4 regions of the Janthinobacterium sp. GMG1 genome follow, and region 4 is predicted to be linked to each of the others. Evidence: predicted binding sites of a transcription regulator. Region 4 holds the regulator's gene; each other region holds the start of a gene.
What was found. Region 4 encodes sigma-54, which starts transcription at its own class of promoters, with help from an activator protein. Its sites were predicted from a motif close to TGGCANGNAANCTGCTTT; they were not measured.
Positions count from the first base shown of each region.

Region 1: the regulator sigma-54 is predicted to act here: its motif matches at 3,814-3,831, upstream of SJI03_RS01250 (pilin).
Region 2: the regulator sigma-54 is predicted to act here: its motif matches at 3,266-3,283, upstream of pedF (cytochrome c-550 PedF).
Region 3: the regulator sigma-54 is predicted to act here: its motif matches at 2,118-2,135, upstream of SJI03_RS09230 (circularly permuted type 2 ATP-grasp protein).

Region 1 covers NZ_JAXQNT010000001.1:258,313-263,785, forward strand. Annotated here, with positions in the region: gene SJI03_RS01230 (class I SAM-dependent methyltransferase) at 1-678, shown strand, start outside; gene SJI03_RS01235 (DUF2889 domain-containing protein) at 957-1,517, shown strand; gene sucC (ADP-forming succinate--CoA ligase subunit beta) at 1,590-2,759, shown strand; gene sucD (succinate--CoA ligase subunit alpha) at 2,773-3,654, shown strand; gene SJI03_RS01250 (pilin) at 3,868-4,332, shown strand; gene SJI03_RS01255 (flagellar brake protein) at 4,354-5,076, opposite strand; gene SJI03_RS01260 (DUF6713 family protein) at 5,240-5,473, shown strand, end outside.
Region 2 covers NZ_JAXQNT010000020.1:2,773-8,245, forward strand. Annotated here, with positions in the region: gene SJI03_RS28430 (RNA-binding protein) at 1-715, shown strand, start outside; gene SJI03_RS28435 (RtcB family protein) at 917-2,152, shown strand; gene rtcA (RNA 3'-terminal phosphate cyclase) at 2,169-3,188, shown strand; gene pedF (cytochrome c-550 PedF) at 3,319-3,804, shown strand; gene SJI03_RS28450 (transporter substrate-binding domain-containing protein) at 3,830-4,663, shown strand; gene SJI03_RS28455 (TonB-dependent receptor) at 4,782-5,473, opposite strand, start outside.
Region 3 covers NZ_JAXQNT010000003.1:76,568-82,040, reverse strand. Annotated here, with positions in the region: gene SJI03_RS09235 (alpha-E domain-containing protein) at 1-634, opposite strand, end outside; gene SJI03_RS09230 (circularly permuted type 2 ATP-grasp protein) at 628-2,082, opposite strand; gene SJI03_RS09225 (HAMP domain-containing sensor histidine kinase) at 2,212-3,369, opposite strand; gene SJI03_RS09220 (hypothetical protein) at 3,438-4,313, opposite strand; gene SJI03_RS09215 (TonB-dependent receptor) at 4,413-5,473, opposite strand, start outside.
Region 4 covers NZ_JAXQNT010000002.1:595,169-600,641, reverse strand. Annotated here, with positions in the region: gene SJI03_RS07720 (3-hydroxyisobutyryl-CoA hydrolase) at 1-1,033, opposite strand, end outside; gene hpf (ribosome hibernation-promoting factor, HPF/YfiA family) at 1,169-1,531, opposite strand; gene SJI03_RS07710 (RNA polymerase factor sigma-54) at 1,601-3,079, opposite strand; gene lptB (LPS export ABC transporter ATP-binding protein) at 3,084-3,839, opposite strand; gene lptA (lipopolysaccharide transport periplasmic protein LptA) at 3,839-4,420, opposite strand; gene lptC (LPS export ABC transporter periplasmic protein LptC) at 4,446-5,057, opposite strand; gene SJI03_RS07690 (KdsC family phosphatase) at 5,097-5,473, opposite strand, start outside.

The DNA.
Region 1 (5,473 bases), on a different contig from region 4:
GTCAACGAGCAGTTCCGCAAGGATTACTGGGTCAAGGGCGCGCGCAGGCTGACGCCGCTCGCCCAGGCCAGCGCCTTGCGGGCCGTGCGCGTGATGCTGGCCGTGCCGCGCGACGAAGTGGTGTTGAGCGTGCATGGCGTGCTGGGCGACGCCGATATGGATGAGCGCGTGTATGCGCCCGTGCTCGATGCCATGGCCGACCATCGCGTCTACACGATAGGCGAGCTGGAGCAGCAACTGGCGGGCAGCGAAGCCAACCTGGCCGCCTTGCTGCAGATCATGCTGGTGCTGGTCAGCAAGGGTAGCGTGCTGGCTGTCCAGGACGAGGCTGACATCGCCGTGGCGCGGCCGCAGTCGGCGCGCCTGAATGCGCACCTGCTGGAACAGGCGCTGGCAAGAACCGATTTGAACATTCTCGCCAGTCCCCTGACGGGCAGCGGCGTGGCTGTACCGCATTTACAACAGCTATTCCTGTGGGCGAAACTGCAAGGTTGTTCAACGCCGCAAGAATGGGTGCGCGCGACATGGCCGGTGTTGCTGCGCTTGAACCAGTTGGTGACGAAGGACGGGCAGCCCTTGTTGACGGAAGAGGAAAACCTGGCCGAACTGCTGGCGCACGCACAGCATTTCTCTGCGCGGAACTTGCCCATTTTGCGCATACTGGGCGTGACAGACTGAGGCGCGGCGCCGGCCAGGTTGCCGGTGCCTGCCTACCTGCTTCCGGGTTATTTGCATTGTGAATGTTTGTCATTCATTTTGCGATTTTCATTGATAATTTGCGGCGGGCGGCCAGACCAATAAATAATTATGTTGCGGCGCAACTAGCGCCCTGTGTGCTACACTTTTAGGGTTTTTGCGGCGCCGCAGGTGCGGTTGCTGTTCGTAGAAGCTGCGAACAGAGTGCTTTAGGCACATGGCTGCTTACTAATTATGGCCGCGCAAGCGGCATCGGTCTTATGCCCCTGTCAACTCCCGTATCCCGGCGCGCCCTACGGCACTCCCGCGTTATCGACGTCCAAGCGTATGTGCGCGACGACGGCCTGTGGGATATTGACGCCCGTATCACCGATATCAAAAGCTATGACGCGACCCTGGCTTCCGGCCTCCGTCCCGCCGGCGCCCCTCTGCATGACCTCCATTTACGCATTACCGTCGATCGCGAACTGACCATTGTCGAGGCCGAAGCTGCCTCCGATGCCGTGCCGTATCCCGGTTTTTGCGATACCATCGGCCCCGCTTACAGGGCGCTGATCGGTCTGAATCTATTGAAGAATTTCCGCCGCGACTTGAAACAGCGCCTGGCGGGAATCGCTGGCTGTACCCATTTGACCGAACTGGCGCAAGTCTTGCCGACTGCGACGGTTCAGGCATTTGCCGGCGATGTCTGGTCGACCCGCGACGGTGCGAATGCTGACTTATCGCATGAAAAGCCGTTTCAACTCGACAAATGCCACGCCCTGCGCACCGATGGCGGGGCGGTGGCACAGTATTACCCGCGCTGGGTAGCCAAGGCGTGACCCCGGCGCTTTCCTGTTTTTTTTGCACCACTAACCGTATTTTTACACATCAGTATCAGAAGGGAAGCCAGCATGAAAATCCATGAGTATCAAGCCAAAGAAATCCTCCGGCAGCACGGAGTGACGGTACCACGCGGTATCCCGTGCATGTCCGTCGAAGAGGCAGTCAAGGCTGCGGAAACCCTGGGCGGCCCGGTGTGGGTCGTCAAGGCACAGATCCACGCAGGTGGCCGCGGCAAGGGCGGCGGCGTGAAAGTGGCAAAATCGATCGAACAGGTCAAGGAATACGCTGACCAGATCATGGGCATGCAGCTGATCACGCATCAGACCAGCGCCGAAGGCCAGAAAGTCAACCGCCTGCTGGTGGAAGAAGGCGCCGACATCAAACAGGAACTGTACGTTTCGCTGGTCACCGACCGCGTTACCCAGAAAATCGTCCTGATGGCGTCGTCCGAAGGTGGCATGGACATCGAAGAAGTGGCCGAGAGCCACCCAGAGAAGATCCACCACGTCACCATCGATCCGGGCACAGGCCTGACCGATGCCCAGGCAGACGACATCGCCGCCAAAATCGGCGTGCCTGCCGGCTCCATCGCCGACGCGCGCGTCAACCTGCAAGGCCTGTACAAAGCGTACTGGGAAACCGACTGCTCGCTGGCCGAGATCAACCCGCTGATCGTTACCGGCAGCGGCAAAGTCATCGCCCTGGACGCCAAGTTCAACTTTGACCCGAACGCCCTGTTCCGTCATCCGGAAATCGTCGCCCTGCGCGATCTGGACGAAGAAGATCCAGCTGAAATCGAAGCGTCGAAATTCGACCTGGCCTACATCTCGCTCGACGGCAACATCGGTTGCCTGGTGAACGGCGCCGGCCTGGCCATGGCTACCATGGACACGATTAAACTGTTCGGCGGCGAGCCAGCCAACTTCCTGGACGTCGGCGGCGGCGCCACGGCAGAAAAAGTGACCGAAGCGTTCAAGATCATGCTGAAAAACCCAGGCCTGAAAGCTATCCTGGTGAACATTTTCGGCGGCATCATGCGTTGCGACGTGATCGCTGAAGGCGTGATCGCCGCAGTGAAAGCCGTCTCGCTGAACGTGCCACTGGTCGTGCGCATGAAGGGCACCAACGAAGACCTGGGCAAAAAGATGCTGGCCGATTCCGGTCTGCCTATCATCGCAGCCGACACCATGGAAGATGCAGCCAAGAGCGTCGTTGCCGCTGCTGCCGGTCAAGCTTAATTAAGGAATCAACATGTCCATTCTGATCAATAAAGATACCAAAGTCGTTACCCAAGGGATCACCGGCAAGACCGGCCAGTTCCACACCCGCGGTTGCCGCGACTACGCGAACGGCAAAGCTGCCTTCGTGGCAGGCGTGAACCCGAAGAAAGCCGGCGAAGATTTCGAAGGCATTCCAATTTTCGCTAACGTGACCGAAGCGAAAAAAGAAACCGGCGCCAACGTTTCCGTGATCTACGTACCGCCAGCAGGCGCGGCTGCGGCGATCTGGGAAGCTGTCGAAGCTGAAATGGATCTGGCCATTTGCATCACCGAAGGCATTCCTGTGCGTGACATGATGGCTCTGAAAGACCGCATGGCTAAAGCCAACAGCAAAACCTTGCTGCTGGGCCCTAACTGCCCAGGCCTGATCACGCCAGACGAAATCAAGATCGGCATCATGCCAGGTCACATCCACAAGAAGGGCCGTATCGGCGTGGTGTCGCGTTCGGGTACCCTGACCTATGAAGCAGTGGGTCAGCTGACCGCACTGGGCCTGGGCCAATCGTCGGCAGTCGGCATCGGCGGCGACCCGATCAACGGTCTGAAGCACATCGACATCATGAAGATGTTCAATGATGATCCAGATACCGACGCGGTCATCATGATCGGCGAAATCGGTGGTCCAGACGAAGCCAACGCGGCTTATTGGATCAAAGACAACATGAAAAAACCGGTCGTTGGCTTCATCGCTGGCGTGACGGCCCCTCCAGGCAAGCGCATGGGCCACGCCGGCGCGCTGATCTCGGGCGGTGCCGATACGGCACAAGCCAAGCTGGAAATCATGGAAGCTTGCGGCATCACCGTGACCAAAAACCCGTCGGAAATGGCGCGTCTGCTGAAAGCCATGCTGTAATTTCAGCCTGGTCACCGCAGTACAAAAAAGGAGCTTCGGCTCCTTTTTTTTATCCGCAAGACAGGCCGATTCCCGGCCTGGGGCGACGGCGCTGGTCCGAACCTGCCCAAAAGTGTCGCTTTTCTTTCCATGTGTACTGCCGCTGCCCGGGCGCGCCGCTGGCATGGCGCTTGCAACGTATCTGGCGTGAGCAATGCACCATGGGAGGATACGATGCGCGCGCAAAGCGGATTTACCCTGATAGAACTGATGATCGTGGTGGCTATCGCCGGCATCCTGGCGGCCGTGGCCATTCCCCAGTATGGCGACTACACGATGCGGGCCAAGGTCAGCAATGTGCTGGCGGCCGCTGCCCCCTTGAAAACGGCCGTGGCCCTGTGCGTGCAGGAAAACGGCGGGCTGGCTACTGCCTGCAGCACGCCCACCCAGGCCGTACCCAGCGCCATCCCCGTGTTCAGTGCCACGCGCGAAGTGGCCAGTGCCAAGGTCGATAAAGGCAATATCGAGCTGACCCTGGCGGGCGATATGGGCAGCGGCATGGGCGGCCAGACGGTGAACATGGAGTTGCAGATTGGCACCAGCAGCCTGAGCTGGTTTAACAGCACCAGCGTGACGAATGCTGCAGCCAAGGAAGCCATTACCAGGAACAATATTCCGAAGGTGGTGGCGACGCAGTGAGCGGCGCCTGCCGCGCCAGTGTCAGACGATTTTTTGCCGGTCCGCGATCAGCGCTTCATAGGTGAGGTTTTGCAGCAGGGTGTAGTGGGTCGGTTCCAGGTCGATGAATTGCACGCCATACGTATAGATTTCCGCCACCTCGGCGGCATTGCCATTCGACGGCTTGCCCACGCTGACGTTCTGGATGCGGGCGCGCGTATTGACGCGCATCTGATGCTTGTTCGGCTGCACCAGCAGGGTAAAGCTCAGGGCCACGCCTTCGTCGTCCGGCGTGAGCATGCTGGGCGCTTCGATCAGCGCGCCCGAAACGCTGAGGTTGACGATGAACACGGGCACGGCTGCCACGTCGCGGTAGCTCAGCTGCGCCGGAATGTCCACTTTCACGCGCATGGCCGTGCGCAGGCTGGTGCCCTGGATGGCGTCGGGAAAGCTCAGGTGGGCATAATTGAGCGGGCGGCTGAAGATACGCAGCACGCTGCAGGAAAACGAGCAGACGGTGACGCCGGAAAACACGCGGATGGTCAGCTTATCGCCCTCGTTGAGCACGATGGACGCGCCGTTTTCCATGGGAATCTTGACGATCAAATACTCGTGTTTGACATAGCCGATCAGGGTCGAGAAATGCTGGATGGGTTTGATGGTGCGATGCGTGATGAACTGGATGCGTCCACCCACCTGCAGATTCATGGCCTCGAAGTCGAAGTCCTGGAGCTTGTTTTCCGCGGCGGGCTGGTTGCTTGTCATGCGATGCTCATCTGGATATGGTCGACTCGCAGTATGCATGATTTCTTGATGAAAAAGCATTTATATCAATGAAATTCATATTGGCGTCGAAAAATGCCAGGTGCACGTGGCGCCGCGCGGTGCAGGCTTTAAAATTGCATCAATATTGACGAATGTAAATCCTATGCCGCGCAGCTACTTCTGGACCATGTTGTTCCTGATCCTGCATCAAATCGATGCTGCCTACTGGAAAGAGTGGGAGATGTTCCATCTGCCGGGCGGCGTCCAGGGTTTCCTGGTGTTTAACCTGGCGGCCATTGCCCTGGTGCTGGTGGGCTACAAGCACGTGTTGCTGTCCAGCGCGCGGGCACCTTTTTATGCGAGCTGCTGCGCTGGCCTGGGCGTGGCCACCTTCCTG
Region 2 (5,473 bases), on a different contig from region 4:
GGTGTTTCCGTACCAGCTGATGTCGGCTTACATCGCGGCCGGCGAGAACGTGCCGGCCATCGTGCGCGATGCGCTGGAGCAGGCGCTGGAAATATCGCTGCTGAACGTGCCGCGGATCGCGGGCAAGGTGGTGGTATGTCCTGACGTTTCCGGCTCGATGTCTTCGCCCGTCAGCGGTTTTCGCGGCAGCGCCACGTCGAGCGTGCGCTGCATCGATGTGGCGGCGCTTGTGGCGGCGGCCATGCTGCGCAAGAACCCGGATGCCACGGTGCTTCCGTTCGAGCATAGCGTGGTGCAGTGCGGTCTCGATGCGCATGGTAGCGTGATGGCCAACGCGGCCAGGCTGGCGGCCATCGGCGGCGGCGGCACCAATTGCAGCGCACCGCTGCTGCGCATGAACAGCAAGAAGGAGCTGGCGGACCTGGTGATTTATGTGTCCGATAACGAATCGTGGATCGATGCCAAACGCAGCGGCGCCACGGCGACGATGGGACAGTGGAATGTCTTCAAGCAGCGCAATCCGCAGGCAAAGCTGGTGTGCATCGATATTTCGCCGCATGCCACCACGCAGGCAATGGAGCGCGAGGATATCCTGAACATCGGCGGTTTTTCCGATGACGTCTTCAAGATCATCGCCGCCTTTGCTTCCGGCCAGCTGGACCCCGCTCACTGGGCGGGAGAAATTGCCGCCATCGATATGGCGCCAGGTTGTTGAAGTAAAGTGCATGAATGCGGACAAGACTACATAACAGACGTCTTGTCCAACCTTGTCATGCGCTGCAGTGCCCCGAATGCCGACAGGATTACATCGATCAGCCGCGTCAAACCGGCCTGCCAGGTGCAGTGAGCCTGGCAGAAAATCCTGTCCCACCTTGTCGGGTTGTCCTACTGATTAAAATACAAGATGAGAGAAGCGATGAAGAAAGAAGAATACGAAGTCCTGCATACCGAAGGCAGCCGTCCCGTGAAAATGTGGACCCGTGGCGTGCCTGTCGAAGAAGCGGCCAAAAAACAATTGCGCAACACGGCGACCCTGCCATTCATTTACAAGCACATCGCCGTCATGCCCGACGTCCACCTGGGTAAAGGCTCGACCATCGGCAGCGTGATCCCCACCCTGGGCGCCGTGATTCCGGCGGCCGTGGGCGTGGACATCGGTTGCGGCATGATGGCGGCGAAAACCACGCTGACGGCGAATGATCTGCCCGATAATCTTGGGCCGCTGCGCAGCGCCATCGAACGCGCCATTCCGCATGGGATGTCGCCGAAGACGCGCGGCCACCGTGGCCGCGATGAGGGTTCCTGGCATACGCCGCCTTCCGTGGTCGATGCCGCGTGGCTGCAATTGAAGGACGAATTCGATGCGATCTGCCTGAAGACGCCGAAGCTGAAGAACACGAATAATTATCGTCACCTGGGGACTTTGGGCAGCGGTAACCATTTCATTGAAGTCTGCCTCGATGAACAGGGTGCCGTATGGTTCATGTTGCATTCCGGTTCGCGCGGCGTGGGTAATGCCATCGGCATGCATTTCATCGAACTGGCCAAGCAGGATATGCGCACCCACTTCATCAACTTGCCCGACCAGGATCTGGCTTACCTGGCCGAAGGCACGCAGCATTACGACGATTACGTGGAAGCGGTGGGCTGGGCGCAGCGGTTTGCGCGCAACAACCGTGAAGTGATGATGCAGAACCTGATCGCAGCCGTGCGCACGGTCATCCATAAACCGTTCCAGACGCACGTGGAAGCCGTTAACTGCCATCATAACTATGTGCAGAAGGAGCACCACTTTGGCAAGGACGTGCTGGTCACGCGCAAGGGTGCCGTGTCGGCCCGCGCCGGCGAACTGGGGATCATTCCCGGTTCCATGGGCGCGAAGAGTTTTATCGTGCGCGGCAAGGGCAATGCGGAGAGTTTCCATAGCTGCAGCCACGGTGCGGGACGCACCATGAGCCGCACGGAAGCGAAGCGGCGCTTCAGCCTGGACGACCAGATCCGCGCCACGCAAGGCGTGGAATGCCGCAAGGATGAAAACGTGATCGATGAAATTCCGATGGCCTACAAGGATATCGATGCGGTGATGCTGGCGCAGCGCGAACTGGTTGATGTCGTGCATATCCTGAAGCAGGTCGTCTGCGTCAAAGGTTAACAGAGAGAGAAAAGAAATGATAGAAATTGATGGAGCGCAAGGCGAAGGCGGCGGACAGATTTTGCGCTCGGCGCTAAGCCTTTCGATGATTACGGGGCATCCATTCCGGCTGACGAATATCCGCGCGGGGCGGGAAAAGCCCGGCTTGCTGCGCCAGCATCTGCTGGCCGTGCAGGCGGCAGCCGCCATTTGCGGGGCGCGCACGACGCCGGTGGCGCTGCGCGCAGCGAGCCTGGAATTCGCGCCTGGCCCCATTCGCGGCGGCGATTACCGCTTTGCCATCGGCAGCGCCGGTAGTTGCACTCTGGTATTACAAACCTTGCTGCCGGCCCTGCTGCATGCGGATGGGCCATCCACCGTGCGCATCAGTGGTGGCACGCACAATGCCATGGCGCCGTCCGTCCATTTTTTGCAGCGTGCGTACGGCCGTGTCCTGGAACAGATGGGCGCCGAGATGGAGATTACGCTGCAACGCTATGGCTTTCATCCTGCCGGCGGCGGCGAGGTGATGGCCACCGTGCAACCGTGCCAGCGCCTGCGGCCCATCGCGTTGCTGCAGCGCGGTGAACGGAAGGCAGGGTATGCGGAAAGCGTGGTAGCGGGCGTGCATGTGCAGGTGGCGCACCGCGAACTCGAGCGTGTCGCCAGCGTCATGGGCTGGAGCGGCAAGCAGCTGCACCTTGTCGGCTTGCCGGCGGAGCAGGGACCGGGCAATGTCCTGCTGTTGACGCTCGAGCATGAGCATGTCACGGAAGTGTTTACTTCTTTTGGCGAAAAGTCCTTGCTGGCCGAATCGGTGGCCAAGCGCCTGTTGAACGAGGTGCGCGCCTATCTCAAGACGGATGCGGCCGTCGGCGAGCACCTGGCCGACCAGCTCTTGCTGCCGATGGCGCTGGCCGGTGGCGGTAGCTTCAGTTGCAACAAGGTGTCGCAGCATGCGCTGACGAATGCGGAAGTGATTGCCCGATTTTTGCCCGTGCGCATCACTTTCGAGCAGCAGGAGCGGGGCAGCATCTGCACGGTGACCGCCGCCTGACGCGCGTGGTGACACAACTACGTGTTGCAGCTGTTCCAAATTGATACATGGGCGGCCGGATGTGGGGCATATGTGCATGGCATGGCATTTGCTCTTCTTGGATATTGACTAAAAAACCAAGGAGACCAGCATGACCTATTCCATTCGTACCCTGCTCGGCGTGGCGGCCGCCGGCGCCGTTGCCCTCACCTCCCTGCTGACCTTGCCGCATGCCTATGCGCACGGCAATGTCACGCCACAAGGCGTCGACACCACGGGCTTGCCCAAGGTGGGCGACAAGTGGCTCGAACAAAACCCGTATCGGGGCAACAAGCTGGCCTTGACGGTGGGCACCTCGGCCTACAACCAGAATTGCGCCCGCTGCCACGGCATTGAAGCCATCTCGGGCGGCATTGCGCCGGACTTGCGCCAGTTGGACCGCGATTGTTTCGGTATCAAGAATGAGACAAAGAAACAGGCATGCTACAAGGAGACGGACAATTACTACCTGACCACCATCCGCCACGGTAAAGTACGCAATGGCGCCGTGTACATGCCGCCGTTCGAAGGCGTGTTCAACCAGGAAGCCATGTGGGCCATCAAGACCTATCTGGAAACCCGCCGCGAATCTAATTAAGTCGAATTGATCACGAAGGAGTCCCATGCGTTCATTTCAACTCCGGGGTGCGAGCGCGATGATCTCGCTCGCTTGCCTGGCGCTGTGCGCAGCCGCGCCGGCGCGCGCCGACTGGCAAAAAGTGCAGCAGTCGGGCAGCCTGAAAGTGGCTGTGTACAACGAGTTCGCGCCATTTTCCGACAAGGGGGCGGGCATCGATATCGACATCGCCGAAGCGCTGGCGAAAAAGCTGGGCTTGAAACTGAGCTTGCTGCCATTTCCCGCCGGCGAAAACCTGAACGACGATTTGCGCAATATGGTTTGGAAGGGGCATTACCTCGGTTATGGTCCCGCCGATGTGATGCTGCATGTGCCGGTCGACAAGAAGTTGATGGCGGATAACGACAAGGTCGAGATATTCGCGCCATACTACGTGGAAACCGTGCGCCTGGCGCGCAGTGCGCAAGCCGTGCCGCAATTCGATGGCGTCGCTTCGCTGGCTGGCAAGCGCATCGGCGTGGAAAAGGTCTCGATCGCGGCCATGCTGATGCTGGGTGAAGACAATGGCAAGTACCGCGACGATGTGCGTATTTTCGACACGGCTGCCGAAGCCTTGCAGCAATTGCAGGCGGGTCAGCTCGACGCCGTGCTGGCCAACCGTTCGGAAATCGAATCGGTGCTGAAAAGTGATCCCGCTTTCCCCATGAGCGAAGTGGCGTTCGCCCGCTTGCCGCGTGCTGGCTGGGCCGTTGGCCTTGCCGTCAGCCGTCAGCAGCTCGACGTGGCGAAATTGCTGCAGGCAGCCATGAACGAGATGGCGGCCAGCGGCGAATTAAAAACCATCTTTGAGAAATATGGCGTGAAGGAAGCGCGGCCTTGAAGTAGCTTGCTTGAGTTTACAAGCCCGCGCATCGGAAGACGCGCGGGCTTTTTCATGAGAACGCCTGAAAAATGTTCAGGGCAATGCAACGCCGCCATGGACTTTTTCTCAGGTGTTCTTAAAAGGAGTATTGGGCGCTGACACCTAGCAACCAATTGCGTCCCGGCGCCGCTTCATAGTAGCGCTTGTTGCTGTCGCCGACGATGACGGAACCCACGTAGGTCTTGTCGAAAAGATTGTTCAGGCGGGCAAATTCCTTGAAGCGCCAATTACCCACGTTTTGTTTGGCGTTGAAGCGCGCATTGAACACCGTATAGCCGGGTGCCGGTTTTTCGATGTTGCTGTCTTCCGCGTAGACCTGATTGCTTGCCACGCTTTCCAGCGCCGCGCCAAAGCGGTCGAACGTGTCTTTCCAGGCCAGTTCCGCGAACAGGTTGGCGCTGGGCACGCCCGGCAAGCGGCTGCCTTCGCGCACGCTGCCAAACGCCTGGTCATACACGGCGTGCAGGCTGGTGAGGGCCACTTTTGTCGTGAAGCCATACGGCAGGTTCGAATCCAGCGACACTTCCATGCCCTGGCGCAAGGTTTTACCCGCATTGCGATAGCTGGTGCGCCCGCCGCTGGACTTGTCGACCACCAGTTCGTCGCTGGTCTTGATCTGGAACACGGCCGCGTTCACGTGGGTGTTGTTATTGATCCTGGCCTTGATACCCGCTTCCAGGTTGGTGCTGGTGGCCGGTTTCAAGTTGAAATTGAAGCCGCCGGCCGTGCCCGAGTAAAACAGTTCGTTCAGGGTAGGCGCCTCGAAGC
Region 3 (5,473 bases), on a different contig from region 4:
TCTCGAAGCCGGAAACGGAGCGCAGCAGGGCCGCCCAGTAGTAGAAATCGCGCTGGGTGATGTCTTTCGACGTGTCGCGCGCGCCGTGGAACTTCACGTCGAGGATGCGCGCCGTGTTGTCGGCCCGTTCCAGGAAAGTGCCGAGGCGGATGAAGTGAATCGCCTCGTCCTTGAGCATGGTGCCCAGTGTCACGCCGCGCGACAGGTGCGAGCGGTACTTGACCCACTCGAAGAACTGGCTGGGGTCCGTTTCCAGCAAGTTGCTTTTCAGGCGTTTCTGCATGTCGAGCCAGGTGGCATTCTGGATTTCCCACACTTCCGTCGTCAGGGTGCCCCGTACGGCGCGGGCGTTTTCGCGCGCCCCCGTCAGGCAGGCGAGGATGGACGACGGGTTGTTCGGGTCGCGCACCATGAAGTCGAGCACGTCGCGCGTGTGGAAGCGGCCATATTTGTGGTCGTACGCGCTTTGCAGCTCGGAAATGCCCAGGGTGGCGCGCCAGCCTTGCTCCGCGTCCTGCTCGGACTGCGGCAGCATGGACGTTTGCATGTTGACGTCGAGCATGCGCGCCGTGTTTTCCGCCCGCTCCGTGTAGCGGGCCATCCAGAACAAATGATCGGCAGTGCGGCTCAGCATGTTTTTTCTCCTGCAAAAGCGGATGTGGCTTCCAGTACCCAGGTATCCTTGGTGCCGCCCCCTTGCGAGGAGTTGACCACCAGCGAGCCTTCGCCCAGCGCCACGCGGGTCAAGCCGCCGGGCACCATGGAAATCGTCTTGCCGGATAGCACGAACGGGCGCAAATCGATGTGGCGCGGCGCGATGCCGGCGTCCACATACGTGGGGCAGGCGGACAGGGCGAGTGTCGGCTGGGCGATGTAGCCACCGGGATTGGCCAGCAGGCGCTGGCGGAAATCCTCGATCTGCGCCAGGCTGGACGCGGGCCCCACCAGCATGCCGTAGCCGCCCGCGCCATGCACTTCCTTGACGACGAGTTTCGCCAGGTTCGCCAGCACGTAGGACAAATCGGCAGGCTTGCGGCACTGGTACGTCGGCACGTTGTTGAGTATCGGCTCTTGCGACAGGTAAAACTTGATCATGTCGGGAACAAAAGGATAGATCGACTTGTCGTCGGCCACGCCTGTGCCGATGGCGTTGGCCAGGGTCACCCGGCCGGCGCGGTACACGGACAGCAGGCCCGGCACGCCCAGCGAGGAATCGGAGCGGAAGGCCAGCGGGTCGAGGAAGTCGTCGTCCACACGGCGGTAGATCACGTCGACGCGCTTCGGTCCCCGCGTGGTGCGCATGTACACGGAATTGTCGTTGACAAACAGATCCTTGCCCTCGACCAGTTCCACGCCCATCTGCTGGGCCAAAAAGGCGTGCTCGAAGTAGGCGGAGTTGTACATGCCGGGCGTCATGACGACCACCGTCGGGTCATCGATGCCCATCGGGGCGACGGAACGCAGGTTGTCGAGCAGCATGTCCGGGTAGTGGTCGACGGGGGCGATGCGGTTGCGGGCGAACAGTTCCGGGAACAGCCGCATCATCATCTTGCGGTCTTCCAGCATGTAGGACACGCCGGACGGCACGCGCAGATTGTCTTCCAGCACATAGAATTCGCCCTGTCCCGCGCGCACGATGTCGACGCCGGCGATGTGGGCATAGATGTCGGAGGCGACGGCAATGCCCTGCATTTCCGGGCGGTACTGGGCATTCTTGTAGATTTGCTCGGCGGGAATAATACCCGCCTTGATGATGTTTTGTTCATGATAAATATCATGGATGAACATGTTCAAGGCTTGCACGCGCTGCACCAGGCCTGTCTGCATCTGCGCCCATTCGGCGGCGGGGATGATGCGCGGGATGGTGTCGAACGGAATCAGGCGTTCCGTGCCGGCATCGTCGCCGTAGACGGCGAACGTGATGCCGACCCGGCGGAACGTCAGGTCGGCTTCGGCCCGCTTGCGGGCGATGGTCTCGGGGGATTGCTGTTCCAGCCAATTGCTGAATTCACGATAGTGTTCACGTACCTTGCTGTCCGTACCCACTTCATTTGCAGTCATTTCATTGAAAAAATTTGCCATGTTGTGATTTCCCTTGAGCCGTGTCTACGTATAGCTCAGCAGGAAGCGTGCCAACAGGGGGAGCCGAGGGAAGGTGTAAAGATGACCACTTTTGTGGCGTTGCGCCATTCTTTGCACTAATTTGGTGCGCTAAGCGTCACTCTTGGGGACGTCGGCGGGCTGGACGAAGGGCCGGCAATCGACGGGCACGTCGAAGATGAAGCTGGTGCCCGTTTCGGGCGCGCTGTCGACGGCGATGCTGCCGCCGTGGCTTTCGGCCACGCTCTGCACGAAGGGCAGGCCGATGCCCCAGCCTGGGGCGGGGCTGTCGTTCTCGCGGCGCAAGTAGTCGAAGATGCGTGCGGCCTGTTCCGGCGCGATGGCGTGGCCGCCATTGTGCACGGTGACGATCAGGCGTTCGTGGACCGCTTCCACGTGCACGCTGATGGGTGCGTCGTCGCCATACTTGAGGGCATTGCCGACGAGGTTTTCCAGCGCGCGCCGCAGCGAGTTCTCGCACCACCAGCCGACGACGGCTTGCCCGCTGACCTGGCATTTGTCCGGCCGCTGCAGGTTGACCTGGCCGGCCACGGCGTGTACCAGCGGCAGCACGTCAAACTGCCTCAGCACCAGCGGCAACTGCTGGCCCTGATGGTAGCTGAGGCCATCGAGCAATTCCTCGATCATGCTGTCGAGCCGCTTGCTGTGTTCGACAATCTTGTGCGCCAGCAATACCACCCGTTCCGGGTCCGCTGGCCGCAGCAGCAACTGGGCGCTGGTGCTGATGACGGCCAGCGGATTGCGCATGTCGTGCGACAGGCCGGCCGCAACGCGGCGCCGGAAACCTTCGTGCATGCTGGTAAATTCGCGTATCGATTCGCGGATGCCCACGTCGATCGACTTGTTGATCACTTGCCAATCCTTGCTGCGCAAGGTGATACCGGACTCATGCGCGGTGGCGGCGAAGCAGTCGCGGAAGATCTGGTATTCCTGGATCACCTGTTCCGGGCCGTAATTGGTCATGCGCGCCCGTTCGTTGCCATGCACGGCGGGTACGTTGCTGTTGCTGGTCGCATTGTCGCGCGGGTGACCTGGGGTGAGGGCTTCGGCCAGGTTGTCGAAAAAGGCTGGCAAGGTGTTGATGAGGATGGGTGTGAGCAAGCGGTCCGCGCCGCGCACGCTGGCGCGCACGCGCTGTTCCCAGGCGCCAAGGACGGCGTCGCGTATGGCAAAGATGCGCTGCGCGCGCTGCAATGGCTGGCGCACGCCGGCCTGGTGATCCGCCTGATGATCCGTCGCAATATTCACCTGAACTCCCTGACAGGAATGGCTATGCTCTTAATAGTATGCGCCAATTCAGCCGTCAGGGAAACGCTTTATTGTCCAGTTTCGGCCAGCCGCAGGGCCGCATGCAGGCGGGAAAGCGAGGTTGACCATTCGGCCAGGGAAAAGTTCTGTGGGTCATCATGACCATTCGCAAAGCCCGTATCGAGCACGGCGTGGAAGGCGGGGATCAGCCACGTCCCCTTGCGCACGCTGGCGGCGATATACAACAGGGCCAGGCGCTCGTATTGCGCAGGCGTAAAGCCCGGATCGGGCGCCAGGCCATCGTTGCCCTTGCCGCCGCTGGGCACGGAGTGGCGCGGCTGCACCAGTTCCACGTGCAGGAACAGGCCCGTCAGCGACGGCTTGTCCTTTTCCAGCTTGCTGGCATAGCTGGCCGTGCCAAAGTCGCGCACGGCCAATGAATCACCGAGGCGGTTGACGTAGACATGGCCTTTCGGACCGCCGCCCAGCGCCGGATTGCGCGTCGTAAAATCGTTGAAATCCCAGCTGGCGTCGTTGATATGGGCGGGAATGGATTCCAGCAGGAAATTCGGGTAGCTGGTGTCGTGGATGACGAAATAGCGGGCCATCGGTGCGGCCAGCCGGCCCACGGCGCGCGACAGCGGGGCGTCGACGGCGCCGCCCACGTCCGCCTCGGCGATCCCCTGTTCCGCCAGCCAGGCGCGCAACCGGGCCGGGTCGAAGCCCGTGCGCTGGCCGATGCGGGCGGCAAGAAAATCCGGCAGCGGCGCGCTGTCGCCCAGGCGCGCATACAGCTTGACGGGACGCAGCAAGCACGTGGCTTGCGCCCGCGCATCGCCCTTGAAGCCGCTTTTCCAGGCAGCATACGGGCAGGCGGCTTGCTTCTGGGCAGCGGCCGGCAGGGACAGGCAAAGCAAAAGTAGCAGGGCAGGGAGTCGTTTCATGCGGGCATTGTCGCCGAAGCGCCGCTTGCGGCACAGGCGCGCACGAAAAAAAAGCTGCCCCAGGGAAGGGGCAGCCTTTGTGCAGGTGAACGGAAAGCTTTAGAAGTCCACGGACGCCGACACGACGACGGTGCGCGGGGTGCCCAGCACCAGATAACCCGCGCCCGATGCGCCGCCAGCGGACGCCCAGTAGTTCTTGTCGGTCACGTTATCCAGGCGCGCACGCAGGGTGACGGCGCGGTCGGCGATGGTGGTCAGGTAGCGTGCGCCCAGATCCAGGCGTGTCCAGGATGGCACTTTCTGCGTATTGGCGCCATCGAGGTATTGCTTCGACGTATACAGGGTGCGCCCCGTCAAGGCCAGGCCATGTACGCCGGGCACATCCCACTCCGCACCGAAGTTCAGCTGGGTGCCTGGCACGCCGAGGGCATCCTTGCCCACATTGGCGGGGTCTTTGGCGCTGATCTGCTGTGTGTCGAGCAGGGTCAGGCCACCCAGCAGGCGCAGGCCCCGTGCCGGCGTGCCGAACACGGACAATTCGATGCCTCGGTTGCGCTGTTCGCCAAACACGCCAAAGATGCCGTTCTCCACATAGGCCGATGGCTGCTTGGTGGTAAACAGCGCGAGGCTGGCGCCGATGCGGCCAGCGTCATACTTGACACCGATTTCCTTCTGCTTCGATTTGTAGGGCGCAAATGCATCGCCGACATTGGTCACGCCCGCGCCGCCCGCGACCGCGCCTTTTTGCAAGCCCTCGATGTAGTTGGCATAGAGGGATACTTCCTTGATGGGGCGATACACCAGGCCCAGCACAGGCGTGGTAATGCTTTCGTCGTAGCTGCTGCTGTCAAAACGCGCGCCCGTGTTGTAGTCGTAGGAATCATCCTTGATGGTCTGGCGGCGCACGCCCACGGTCAGCAACACCTTGTCATCGGCAAAGGCCATGGTGTCGGCTACGGCAAAGCTTGACAACATAGTGCGGGAAGTCACCAGCGGATGCGCGAGGTCGCCGCCCATGAACCAGGTTGGCGCCGGTGCTGCCACTTGCACGGGAGCATAGATGTTGGTGCCAAAACCTGTCACAAAATCGCTCATGCCGTAGGCGTTCTTCGATTGCGACCAGAACGTCGACGCGGTGGCGCTGATGGTATGGCCGACGC
Region 4 (5,473 bases):
AGCGCGCCACCATGGCCGTGTCGACGTCGTCCAGGCTGGCAGGATTCCAGCGGGGCGCATTGTCCTTGTCGACCACCAGCGCACGCACGCCTTCGAGCACTTCGCCATGCTCGAAATTATGGCGCACCACCGTGCGCTCCAGGCGCAGGCAATCGGCCACGCCCAGGTGAGCGCCCCGCTGCAGCAATTCCAGGGTGACCGACATCATCAAGGGCGAACGCAAACGCATGGCCGCCAGCGCCCTGGCGGCGAACGCACAGTCGTCCTGCGCCAGCGAGGCCATGATGGTCGCCACCGAACCCGCACTGAAATGACGGTCCAGCGCCGCACGCGCCGTGGACAGGGACGATACCCCCGCCTCGGCCTGGAACGGTGCCGCCAGCGCCTTGATGGCTACCGGCAAGGCCTCGCCCGGCGTCGAGTCGAACAGGGCCAGCAGCGCCCCCATCTGCGCCTCGGGCAGGTAGACATCGGCCAGGCCCGTGTACAGGGCATCGGCCGCGTTGATCGTCAGGCCCGTCAAGCCCAGATACAGGCCCAGCTGGCCGGCCAGGCGGGACAGGAAATAACTGCCGCCCACGTCAGGGAACAGGCCGATATTGACTTCCGGCATGGCCATGCGCGTGCGGCCCGTCACGATGCGCAGGCGATTGCCGGGCCCGGCTTGCGCCACACCCATGCCGCCGCCCATCACCACGCCATCCATCACGGCGATATACGGTTTCGGATAGAAATGGATCACATGATTTAACGCGTATTCTTCCGTAAAGAAATCTTCCAGCAGGGCGCTGCCGCCTTGCGGCGTGGCCAGGCCCGCATCGTAAAAGAAACGAATGTCGCCGCCGGCGCACAGGGCTTTTTCGCTGCTGGAACGGATCACGACGGCGTCCACGTGCGGATCATCGCGCCAGGCCAGCAGGACCGCGCTCAGGGCGCGCACCATCTCCAGCGACAGGGAATTCAAGGCTTTCGGACGGTCGAGCACGATGTGTCCGGTGCGGTTGCGGATGGAGGTCTGGACGAAGTCGCTCATGGCAGGCAGGAAAGAAGTGAAAGTGCAAACATTCTAGCGCCTGCGCGGGGAAGATTGCGTTCAACAGGTCCAGGCGCAAAAAAGGGCGCAAGATGTGCGCCCTTAGTTGATCACAACTGCTGGAAGCGGGTGGCCTTAGACGGCGACGACGGCTTCTTCCTCGGAGTTGTCTGGCAGATGCTTGATCGCCTCTTTACCGTGCCCTTGCACTTTGGTTTTGTATTTCATCACTTGCCTATCGAGCTTGTCGATCAGGGTATCGATCGCGGCGTACAGGTCGTGCGCCAAGCTTTCCACATAGACAGTCTTGCCACTCAAACGCAGGTTGACTTCAGCCTTTTGACGTTTTTCTTTCTCTTTGAGGTTATCCACGGTCAGAATCACGGCGATATCGATGACTTGATCGAAATGACGTTTCACGCGCTCCAGCTTCGTTTGTACGTATTCACGGATGGCTGGTGTCACTTCGAGATGATGTCCGCTGATGGTGAGATTCATACACACTCCTAAAGATGATCGGGTTCGTGCGGTCCATCCTATCCGGCCCGCAGAGGAACCGAAAAAAACTTACAAACACTTACGCAGGCTCACTGGCGGAATTTTCAACGCTTCCCGGTATTTGGCAACAGTACGTCGCGCAATCACCATGCCTTGTTCCCCCAGCATGTCCGCAATCTTACTGTCGGATAAAGGATTTTTAGGGTCTTCTGCTCCTGTCAGTTGCACGATCAATGCCCGTATCGCCGTCGATGACGCTTCGCCCCCCGCTTCGGTGGCGACGTGGCTACCAAAGAAATATTTCAACTCGAACATGCCGTGCGGGGTCAGCATGTACTTTTGAGTTGTTACCCGCGAGATAGTACTCTCGTGTAAACCCAGTGTATCAGCTATTTCACGGAGCACAAGGGGGCGCATGGCAACGGCCCCATGCGAGAAAAAGTTCTTTTGTCTTTCTACTATCGCCTGTGCCACGCGCAGGATGGTGTCGAAGCGCTGGCGCATATTCTTGATCAGCCACTTGGCTTCCTGCAACTGTGCGCCCATGGCGCCCTCGCCCTTGCCCTGCTTGAGCAAGTTGGCGTACATGGCGTTGACACGCAGGCGCGGCATGACGTCGTTGTTCAGGGTCACTTGCCAGCCATTGCGCGCGCGCTTGACGACGACGTCGGGCACCACGTAATCGGACACGTCCGAGGCGAATACGGCACCCGGATGCGGATTGCACTGGCGAATCACCGTCTGCGCCTCGCGCAAGTCTTCATCGTCGCAATCGAGGGCTTTTTTCAGCTTGTTGAAATCGCGCTGGGCAAACCAGGCCAGGTGCTTTTCGACGATGACGAGGGCCATGCGCCGCGTCACCATGGCGATGTGCGGCAAGCGCTTGATTTGCAGCGCCAGGCATTCGGACGCATTGCGCGCGCCCACGCCGGGCGGATCGAAACTTTGCAGCAGCGACAAAGCCGTGCGCATCTCGTCGGCGTCGATTTCCAGCTCTTCCGGCAGGCGTGCCAGGATGTCGTCGAGCGACTCTTCCAGGTAGCCATTGTCGTCGAGCGCGTCGATGATCAGCTCGACCAGCGCGCGATCGCGCAATTCCAGCACCGTCACGCGCATCTGCTCCATCAGGTGCTCGCGCAGGGTGCAGTGATGGGCCTCCAGTTGCGGACGCGAATCTTCATCGTCGGGCGCCTTGCCCCGGCTCGCCTCGCTCCAGTCGCTGTCGCCGCCCTCGGCGGCGGCCGGGCTGTCGCCCGCCTCGCCATCAAAGGTTTCCGCTTCGGCCGGCGCGGCGGGCGCGTCCTGGCCTGGCGGCTGGGGTGGCGCTTCGGCCGGCGCTGCCGTGGAACTCAAGGCCCCGTCGGACAGCAGGCGCAGCGAACGGTCGAGCGGATCGTCGAGGCGTTCAAGCAAGGGATTATCCGTCAGCAATTGCTCGAGTTCCTGGTGCAATTCCAGGGTAGACAATTGCAACAGGCGTATCGATTGCTGCAACTGCGGCGTCAGTGCCAGGTGCTGCGAAGTGCGCAGCTGCAATGATTGTTTCATTGGCTTACATGCGGAAGTGTTCGCCCAGATAGACCCGGCGTACCGACTCGTTCGCGATGATGTCGTCGGGGCGTCCCGACGCCAGCACCGAGCCCTGGTTGATGATGTAGGCACGGTCGCAAATACCCAGCGTCTCGCGCACATTATGATCGGTGATCAGCACGCCGATATTGCGCTCCTTCAAGAAACGCACGATGCGCTGGATCTCGATCACGGCGATCGGATCGACGCCGGCGAACGGCTCGTCGAGCAGCACGAAACGGGGATCGGTGGCCAGCGCACGGGCAATTTCCACGCGGCGGCGTTCGCCACCGGACAGCGACAGCGCCTGGTTCTCGCGCAGCTTTTCAATCTGCAAGTCAGCCAGCAATTTATCCAGCCGCTCCTCGATCTCGGCCTTCGTCAGCGGACGGCCTTCGACGGTCTGGATTTCCAGCACGGCGCGGATATTGTCTTCCACCGTCAGCTTGCGGAAGACGGATGCTTCCTGCGGCAGGTAGGACAGGCCCATCTGCGCGCGGCGGTGGATCGGCAGGCTGGAAATGTCCACGCCGCTGATATCGATGCTGCCGCCATCGGACGGCACCAGGCCGACGATCATGTAGAACGATGTGGTCTTGCCGGCGCCGTTCGGGCCCAGCAAACCCACCACTTCGCCGCATTCGACTTGCAGCGAAACATCATGCACGACTTGCCGCTTGCCATAGGTTTTTTGCAGACCGCGAACGATCAGGGTGCTGCCGCAACGTGTATTGTCCATTATTTCTTTCCTGGCGCGGGCGTGGCCGGCGCTTTCTCCGCTGCCGGCGCCTTGGTCTTCGGCTGGATCACCATGCGCACGCTGCCGCCATCCGCGGTGCTGGTGCCGCTGTTGGAATTTTCCATCGCGAATTCTTCCTTGCGGCTGTCATACGAGATGAAGGCGCCATTCGCCACATCGGTCACTTTCGCGCCTTCCAGGCGCGTCAGCTTGGCTCTGGAAAACAGTTTCACCACTTCCGTCTTGTTGTCGTATTCCACGCGCTCCGCTTCGCCTTCCACCCACAGGTCGCCCGCGCCATCGCGCTTCTGGCGGAAGGTGGCGAGCTTGCCGGGGTCGGCCCAGAAGGTAATGAACTGGTAGCCTTGCGGGTCTTCCGTGATCAGGGCCCGGCCCGCCTTCATGGTCAGGGTACCCTTGACCAGCACGACGTCGCCCGTCAGGGTGCGCACCTGCTTGATGTCATCGACGTGGCCGCTACGTGCCGTGATGACGGCTTCCTTCTCGGAATCGGCCTTCTCGGCATGCGCCCCGCCCATGATGGCCAGGGACAATACGGTCAACAGCAAGATGTTCTTCATAGTATGGTTTCCTTGTTTCATTCTGTCATTTTGCCGCCGCGGCCGGGCGCGGTTTCGGCGGGAGGACCATGCGCAGCGCATTCTGCACTTCCACCACGCCGGTGGCGTTATTCGCCTTCATGCCGACGCCATTGATGCGCGAGGCGCCCGTCAGGATATCGACAGGCACGTCCGTTTCCATTCTTTCCTCATCCGGGAACACCGTCAGCGCTTCCGTCTTGACCGTCAGGTTCTGCGCCTTCGGACTGGCCACGCGGTCGATCACGACCTTGCGGTGCAGTTGCAGCCGCGTATTGTCCTGGTCGATATGCGCCAGCTCCGCATTCATGTTCATCGGCGGCATGCCTGGCGTGAGCTTGCGCACGAAAGGCTGGTCGATATCGGACGAATCGTCCAGCGGATAATGCGTGAGCTTGGTGCCCGACACGATATAGCTGGGCTTACCCGTCAAGTCCATGCGCACCAGGCTGAAATTGGTGATGAAATAGTCAGGCTCATCCAGATGCTTGCTGGCCGTGATGTCCTGGCTATTCTTGTTCATCACCTCGAGCAGCCAAAAGCTGGCCAGCGCGACAACAACCGCGCCCAGCACGGTAAAAATCATGCGCCAGCGATGGGCGCCTCCTGGCTTACGCATAGGGCTTCACTCTTTCAAATGTCACTGGCAAGGCGCGCCTCACTCCAGGAACGGCGCCATGACGCGCGCATAGTTGTCCTGGGCGCGCAGCAGGAATTCGCAGATCTCGCGCACCGCGCCGCGGCCGCCGCCAGCCTGCGTCACATGGTGCGCCAGGCCCTGCACTTCCGGACGCCCGCCCGGCACGCTGACGGCAAAGCCGACGCGTTTCAGGATGGGCGCATCGATGACATCGTCGCCAATATAGCCGCATTGCTCTTCCGTCAAGCCCGTCAGCGCCAGCAGTTCGCGAAACGGCGTCAGCTTGTCGTGGCCGCCCTGATGCACATGGGTAATGCCCAGGTCTTGCGCGCGGCGTGCCGTGATGGCCGAGCGGCGCGCGCTGATGATGGCCGTCTGCACGCCCGATTCCTGCA